3 regions of the Bradyrhizobium sp. 215_C5_N1_1 genome follow, and region 1 is predicted to be linked to each of the others. Evidence: predicted binding sites of a transcription regulator. Region 1 holds the regulator's gene; each other region holds the start of a gene.
The links. Region 1 encodes HrcA, which represses chaperone genes, less so after heat shock. Its sites were predicted from a motif close to GTTAGCACTCNCNNNNNGNGAGTGCTAAC; they were not measured.
Positions count from the first base shown of each region.

Region 2: a site for HrcA is predicted at 1,168-1,196, ahead of AB7G19_RS37015 (co-chaperone GroES). Genes of this name have one in related genera too.
Region 3: a site for HrcA is predicted at 1,232-1,260, ahead of AB7G19_RS16000 (co-chaperone GroES). Genes of this name have one in related genera too.

Region 1 covers NZ_CP197228.1:217,708-219,970, forward strand. Annotated here, with positions in the region: gene grpE (nucleotide exchange factor GrpE) at 54-659, opposite strand; gene hrcA (heat-inducible transcriptional repressor HrcA) at 756-1,844, opposite strand; gene rph (ribonuclease PH) at 2,013-2,263, shown strand, end outside.
Region 2 covers NZ_CP197228.1:7,720,598-7,722,860, forward strand. Annotated here, with positions in the region: gene AB7G19_RS37005 (protein phosphatase CheZ) at 1-227, shown strand, start outside; gene AB7G19_RS37010 (hypothetical protein) at 436-957, opposite strand; gene AB7G19_RS37015 (co-chaperone GroES) at 1,287-1,583, shown strand; gene groL (chaperonin GroEL) at 1,692-2,263, shown strand, end outside.
Region 3 covers NZ_CP197228.1:3,400,875-3,403,137, reverse strand. Annotated here, with positions in the region: gene AB7G19_RS16010 (cupin domain-containing protein) at 1-476, opposite strand, end outside; gene AB7G19_RS16005 (usg protein) at 637-924, opposite strand; gene AB7G19_RS16000 (co-chaperone GroES) at 1,303-1,617, shown strand; gene groL (chaperonin GroEL) at 1,662-2,263, shown strand, end outside.

The DNA.
Region 1 (2,263 bases):
CGGGGCGATGCAAGGCATCGAACCCGGAATGACGCCAAGGCTTAGTTCGCCGCTCAGTTCACTTCGTTGCTGTTCGCAGCCGGCGCAGCCTTCGTGCCGCCCTTGGCGACACCGACCAGCGCCGGGCGCAGCACGCGCTCGCCGATGGTGTAGCCGTCCTGCATGACCTGCACGACGGTGCCCGCAGGCACCGACGCATCCGGCACCTCGTACATCGCCTGCTGGAAGTTCGGGTCGAACTTCTGGCCCTGCGGATCGAACTTCTTGACGCCGTGCTTTTCCAGCGCGTTGAGCAGCGAGCGCTCGGTGAGCTCGACGCCCTCGATCAGCGAGGTCAGGCCCGGATCGGCCGCGGCACGGGCCTCGGCCGGAACGGCATCGAGCGCACGCTGGAGATTGTCGGCGATGTCGAGCACGTCGCGGGCGAAGCCGGTGATGCCGTAGAGGCGGGCATCGGCGACTTCCTTGGTGGTGCGCTTGCGCAGATTTTCCATCTCGGCCAGCGTCCGCAGCATGCGGTCGCGCGCCTCGGCGGCTTCCTTCTGCAACAGCTCGACCGAGCCGGGCTCCGGATCGTCGGGCATGATGTAGGGTTTTGACACCACCGGCTCGTCGGTCGGTGGGGTCGTGTCGTCGGGCTGCCGGTCTCGATCGGTCATCGGCTCTCTTCTCGAACTCGTCTCAAGGGATTGTTGGCCCGGATATCGTGCCTAAGCTCACGAAAATCAAGCGCCCGTGATCGGAGGAAACGCCGATCAGCCCCCCAGGAGGCGGCTGACGATGCGCGCGGCGTAGTCCACGGTCGGGATTACGCGGGCATAATTCAGCCGCGTCGGCCCGATCACGCCCAAAACACCGACGATGTGGCCGGCGGCATCCCGATAGGGCGAGATGATGGTGGAGGAGCCCGACAAGGAAAACAGTTTGTTCTCCGAACCGATGAAGATCCGCACGCCCTCAGCGGTCTCGGCGCGCCCCAGAAGGTCGATCACGCCGCGCTTGGTCTCGAGATCGTCGAACAGCAGGCGAACGCGCTCGAGATCCTCCAGCGCGTGCAGATCCTCGAGCAGATTGGCGTGGCCGCGAACGATCAGCTGGCGGTCCTCGTTCTCGCCGCCGGACCAGCTCGCAATGCCGGCCGAAATCACCTTCTGCGTCAGTTGGTCGAGCTCGGCACGGGCTTCGCCGAGCGCGGTTTCGAGCTCGAGCCGCGCCTCGGCCAGCGTGCGGCCGCGGATCCGCGCGTTGAGGAAATTACCGGCTTCCGTGAGCGCCGAGGAGGGAACTCCCGGCGGCAGCGACAGCACGCGGTTTTCGACCTGACCGTCCTCGCCGACCAGGATCACCAGCGCCTTTTCGGGTTCCAGCCGGACGAATTCGATGTGTTTCAGCCGCGCATTGGATTTCGGGGTCAACACGACCGCTGCGGCGCGGGTGAGACCGGACAGCCGCGTCAGCGCCTCCGACAGCGCCGCCTCGACCGATTGGGCGTGACCCACCGACGTCAACTGGCTCTGGATCGACTGCCGCTCGGCGTCATTGAGGTCGCCGACCTGCATCAGGGCGTCGACGAAGAAGCGTAAGCCCAGTTCCGTCGGCAAACGGCCGGCGGAGGTGTGGGGCGCATAGATCAGGCCGAGCTGTTCCAGGTCGGCCATGACGTTGCGGACCGAGGCCGGCGACAGCGGCATCGCGATCAGCCGCGAGATATTGCGCGAGCCGACCGGCTCGCCGGTCGCGAGATAGCTTTCGACAATTTGACGAAAGATGTCGCGGGAGCGCTCGTTGAGCTGGGCGAGGCCTGCGCGCGGCGCGATCAGATGGATCGGATCGTGATGGGCCACGGACGGTAACTCCTCTCAGACGCTTATAATTTGTCCATCCCGGAGGGTTCTGACAAGCGTGGCGTTTGCGGGGTGGAAAACCCGGGGTGAAAAAGCCTTGCCGCCCACCCTCACCCCACCTACAAGCACCGCGAATAGCCCTTTTCCGAGAGTTTTGGAGGATTTCCCATGCGGCCAAGCCGCCGTGCGCCCGACGAATTGCGCCCCGTGACGCTGGAGCGCGGCGTGGTCAAATATGCGGAAGGCTCCTGCCTGGTGAAATTCGGCGACACCCATGTGCTGGTCACCGCCACGCTGGAAGACCGCCTGCCGCCGTGGCTGAAGGGCCAGGGCCGCGGCTGGGTCACCGCCGAATACGGCATGCTGCCCCGCGCGACCTCCGAACGCACCCGCCGCGAGGCCTCCGCCGGCAAGCAAAG
Region 2 (2,263 bases), 7.5 Mb from region 1:
AGGACCTGACCGGCCAGCGCATCAGCAAGGTCATGACCACGATGAAGTTCATCGAGCAGCACATCAATGCGATGATGGAGATCTGGGGCGGCGTCGACGCGATCAAGGCCCATGTGCCCGCGCCGGCCGACACCCGCAGCGAGGACGAAAAGCTCCTCAACGGCCCCAAGCTCGCCGGCGACGTCGGCCACGCCTCGCAGGACGACATCGACGCGCTGTTCGACTGATCGGGCGCGGCATTACGGAAAAACAAAACGCCGGCGAGAGCCGGCGTTTTTTGTTTTTGGAGCATCCCCTCCACTGTCATCGCCCGGCTTGATGTTCAGCCCGGGACATGACCGGGCGATCCAGTATTCCAGAAACTGCGAGGCTAGAACCGAAAAGCCGCGGCGTACTGGATGCCCCGCCTTCGCGGGGCATGACGAAGTAGAGAGACTACGCCCTTGGCGCGCAGCGGACGTAGACCATGTTGCCGTAGCGGGTGGCGGCGTCCTTGTCGATGAAGCGGGTGATCAGGACGCGGCCGTCGAAGGAGACGATCTCGCGGTCCTGCTCGCCGGGGGTGGGCCCCGCCGGGCCGATGTAGTTCTTGCCGCTGGGCGAGCCCTTCAGCCGCAGCTCCTGCGGCGTCGCCTGGTCGGCGAGATGCATGATCACGCCGCCGGAGGAACCGGCGGTGATCACGTAGGGATTCTTGCACTGCGCCCGGGCCGCGGCCTCGGTGCGGGCACGGTCGGCCGGGTTCTGGAACGAGGCGAGACCCCAGCGGCCGACGATCTCGTCGGCGCGGATGCTCGCCGGCATTTCCGGGCCGGTGCCGGGCTCGGCCTCGGGCGGCGGCGAAGACGACGAGAACGACGGCAGGCTCATACCGCCGCCACAGGCGCCAAGCAGCAGCGCCAGGCAGGAGGCGGCCGCCAGATTGGCAACCGTGCGTGCGTGAGCTGACCTGATCATGACATTCCCCCGAGCAAACCGTCCCCCAAATGAGACCCCGACCGCATCCCTCCTGCAGCCAAGCGCAAAACCGCTGTCGGAGCAATGACGTCCTTTATACGCCAGCGCGACCAATATGTTTCTATAGACACGATCCTATATCCGCCTCACCAATCGCTTAACCACCCTTGCTTGACAGGATCGCGGCCAAGCCATATTTCCGGGCGCACTATTAGCACTCGGAAAGCCCGATTGCTAAGCGCGCCGTTCGATCCTCGGCAAGAGGGTGGACGGACGCCGCCCCTACCCACTTCCATTCCTTCCGAAGCGAGCCTCCAAAGGGAAACGTCATGGCTAAATCCAAATTTCGTCCGCTGCATGACCGTGTCGTGGTCAAACGTATCGACGCCGAGGAAAAGACCAAGGGCGGCATCATCATTCCGGACACCGCCAAGGAAAAGCCGTCCCAGGGCGAGGTCGTCGCCGTCGGCCCCGGCGGCCGCGACGAGGCCGGCAAGCTGATCCCGATCGACCTCAAGGTCGGCGACCGCGTGCTGTTCGGCAAGTGGTCGGGCACCGAGGTCAAGATCGACAACGAAGAGCTCCTGATCATGAAGGAGTCGGACATCATGGGCGTCATGGCCTAAAGCCGCCAGCCTGAACAGCCGCTGAATGTCATGCCCGGATCGCGCGATCCGGGCATTCGGTCATTCCGCAAGCGGCAGACACATCACGAAACACGAGGGATTGAAGAAATGGCTGCCAAAGACGTCAAGTTTTCCGGAGACGCGCGCGAACGCATGCTGCGCGGCGTCGACATTCTCGCCAACGCCGTCAAGGTGACGCTCGGTCCGAAGGGCCGCAACGTCGTCATCGAGAAGAGCTTCGGCGCACCCCGCATCACCAAGGACGGCGTCACCGTCGCCAAGGAGATCGAGCTCGAGGACAAGTTCGAGAACATGGGCGCGCAGATGCTGCGCGAAGTCGCCTCCAAAACCAACGACACCGCGGGTGACGGCACCACCACCGCGACCGTGCTGGCCCAGGCCATCGTGCGCGAAGGCGCCAAGGCTGTTGCCGCCGGCATGAACCCGATGGACCTCAAGCGCGGCATCGACACCGCGGTTACGGCTGTCATCAAGGACATCGAGAAGCGCGCCAAGCCGGTCGCCGCCTCCTCCGAGGTCGCCCAGGTCGGCACCATCTCGGCCAACGGCGATGCCGCCATCGGCAAGATGATCGCCCAGGCGATGCAGAAGGTCGGCAACGAGGGCGTCATCACCGTCGAGGAGAACAAGTCGCTCGACACCGAGGTCGACATCGTCGA
Region 3 (2,263 bases), 3.2 Mb from region 1:
TCCGAATAATCCAGGATCATGTGCTTGATCTTCGGCGGCTGGGTCCAGGCGCTGCCTTCCTTCATCAAGGTCTCGCCCTGGCCGTCCATGTAGGTCTTCACCCAGCCCTTGAGCACGTAGACCATCTGGAATTCGACGTCGTGGAAGTGCAGCTTCGACACCTCGTTCGGATCGCAGGGTCCTTGCAGGCGGATCACGTGGGCTTGCGCGAGGCCGTGGCTGGCTTCGGCGATGCCGAGGTCGCGATACTTTGCGTAGGCGCGCAGGCCGTCGGCCTTGAAGTCTTCCTCGCGGTGATGGCTGATGGCGATGCGCTGCTTGGGACGGGCGGGCTTTTTCGGAGCGGCCTTCGCCGGTGTCGTGCGCGCCTTCGCCTTCACCGCCTTGCGCGCCGAGGATCGTGCCACGGCCTTGGCTCCGCTCCGCTTCTTCACCGCGGCCTGGGTTGCGCTGCGCGATTTTGTTTTCTTGGCCATGGGCCGCCTCCCTGTTGTTATGGGCGGAGGCTAGCACAGAACGAGATATCGTAGGGCGGGCAAAGCGAAAGCGTGCCCACCATTGCCAGATGCAATCGCGGAGAGATGGTGGGCACGGCGCGAGCGCGCCTTTGCCCACTCTACGATGCCGGCGCGCTGTTCAATGCAGCCGGAACACGCCATCCACGGCGCGCAGCTCGGCCGGCTTGATCAGCTTGGAATGCGCGACGGTCACCGAATGGAGCGGACCGTCGAGCTTCTCCTGCCAGAACGCCAGGAAATCCTTCAGCGCCGGAAATTTCGGAAACATGTCGTAGTTCTGCCAGACGTAGGTCTGGAGAAGCGAGGGATGATCGGGCATCCGATAGAGAATTTGCGCCGTCGTCAGCCCGTAACCCAAAAGCTGTTTCCGGAAATCTTCGGAAACGCCCCCACTCCGCAAGCCCATGCCAACCTCCTTTGCAGGAGCGCATTCAAAGGGCGGCTTGGTCGGTGTGCGCCTTACGAGCCACCCGGTACTGATGCGCTCACATGAGAGAAATGTGACGCAAACTGACAATCCATCTCAAGCCCAAAAGTTTAACAAGCTGTTGAAATTCAATGCTTTAGCAGCAGAGACGGCTCCGTGCTAATACGGTCACCGAGCGGGTTAACGATGGTAAAGAGATTCTGGCACCCGGGCCTTCAGAGTGCCGAATTTTCTGCTAGAAGCCCTTGCCCCCGCAAAATTCCTGTCCTATTTCAGCTTCGCCTGTGCTAGCACTCGCGGGCACAGACTGCTAACGCCAAAAAATTCCCATACCGTGCAACTACTTAGGAGGACTGCATGAAATTCCGTCCGCTTCACGACCGCGTCGTGGTCAAGCGTATCGACGCAGAAGAGAAGACCGCCGGCGGCATCATCATTCCCGACACTGCCAAGGAAAAGCCCTCGCAGGGCGAAGTCGTCGCCGTCGGCCCCGGTGGCCGCGACGAAGCTGGCAAGCTGATCCCGATCGACCTGAAGGTCGGCGACCGCGTGCTGTTCGGCAAGTGGTCCGGCACCGAGGTCAAGATCGACAACGTCGACCTGCTGATCATGAAGGAAAGCGACATCATGGGCGTCCTCGACGTCCCCGCTTCCAAGAAGAAGGCGGCCTAAGAGCCCCCTCTCCCCACCAGCTAAACACCTAAGGAAAAATCCAGATGTCAGCTAAAGAAGTCAAATTCGGCGTCGATGCACGCGACAAGATGCTGCGTGGCGTCGACATCCTCGCCAACGCCGTCAAGGTGACGCTCGGCCCCAAGGGCCGCAACGTCGTCCTCGACAAGTCGTTCGGCGCTCCCCGCATCACCAAGGACGGCGTCACCGTCGCCAAGGAGATCGAGCTCGACGACAAGTTCGAGAACATGGGCGCGCAGATGGTGCGCGAAGTCGCCTCCAAGTCGGCTGACGCGGCCGGCGACGGCACCACCACCGCAACCGTGCTCGCGGCTGCGATCGTTCGTGAAGGCGCAAAGTCGGTTGCCGCCGGCATGAACCCGATGGACCTGAAGCGTGGTATCGACCTGGCCGTGGAAGCCGTGGTCGCCGACCTCGTCAAGAACTCCAAGAAGGTCACCTCGAACGACGAGATCGCCCAGGTCGGCACCATCTCGGCGAACGGCGATGCCGAAATCGGCAAGTTCCTCTCCGACGCCATGAAGAAGGTCGGCAACGAGGGTGTCATCACCGTCGAGGAAGCCAAGTCGCTCGAGACCGAGCTCGACGTCGTCGAGGGCATGCAGTTCGACCGCGGCTACATCTC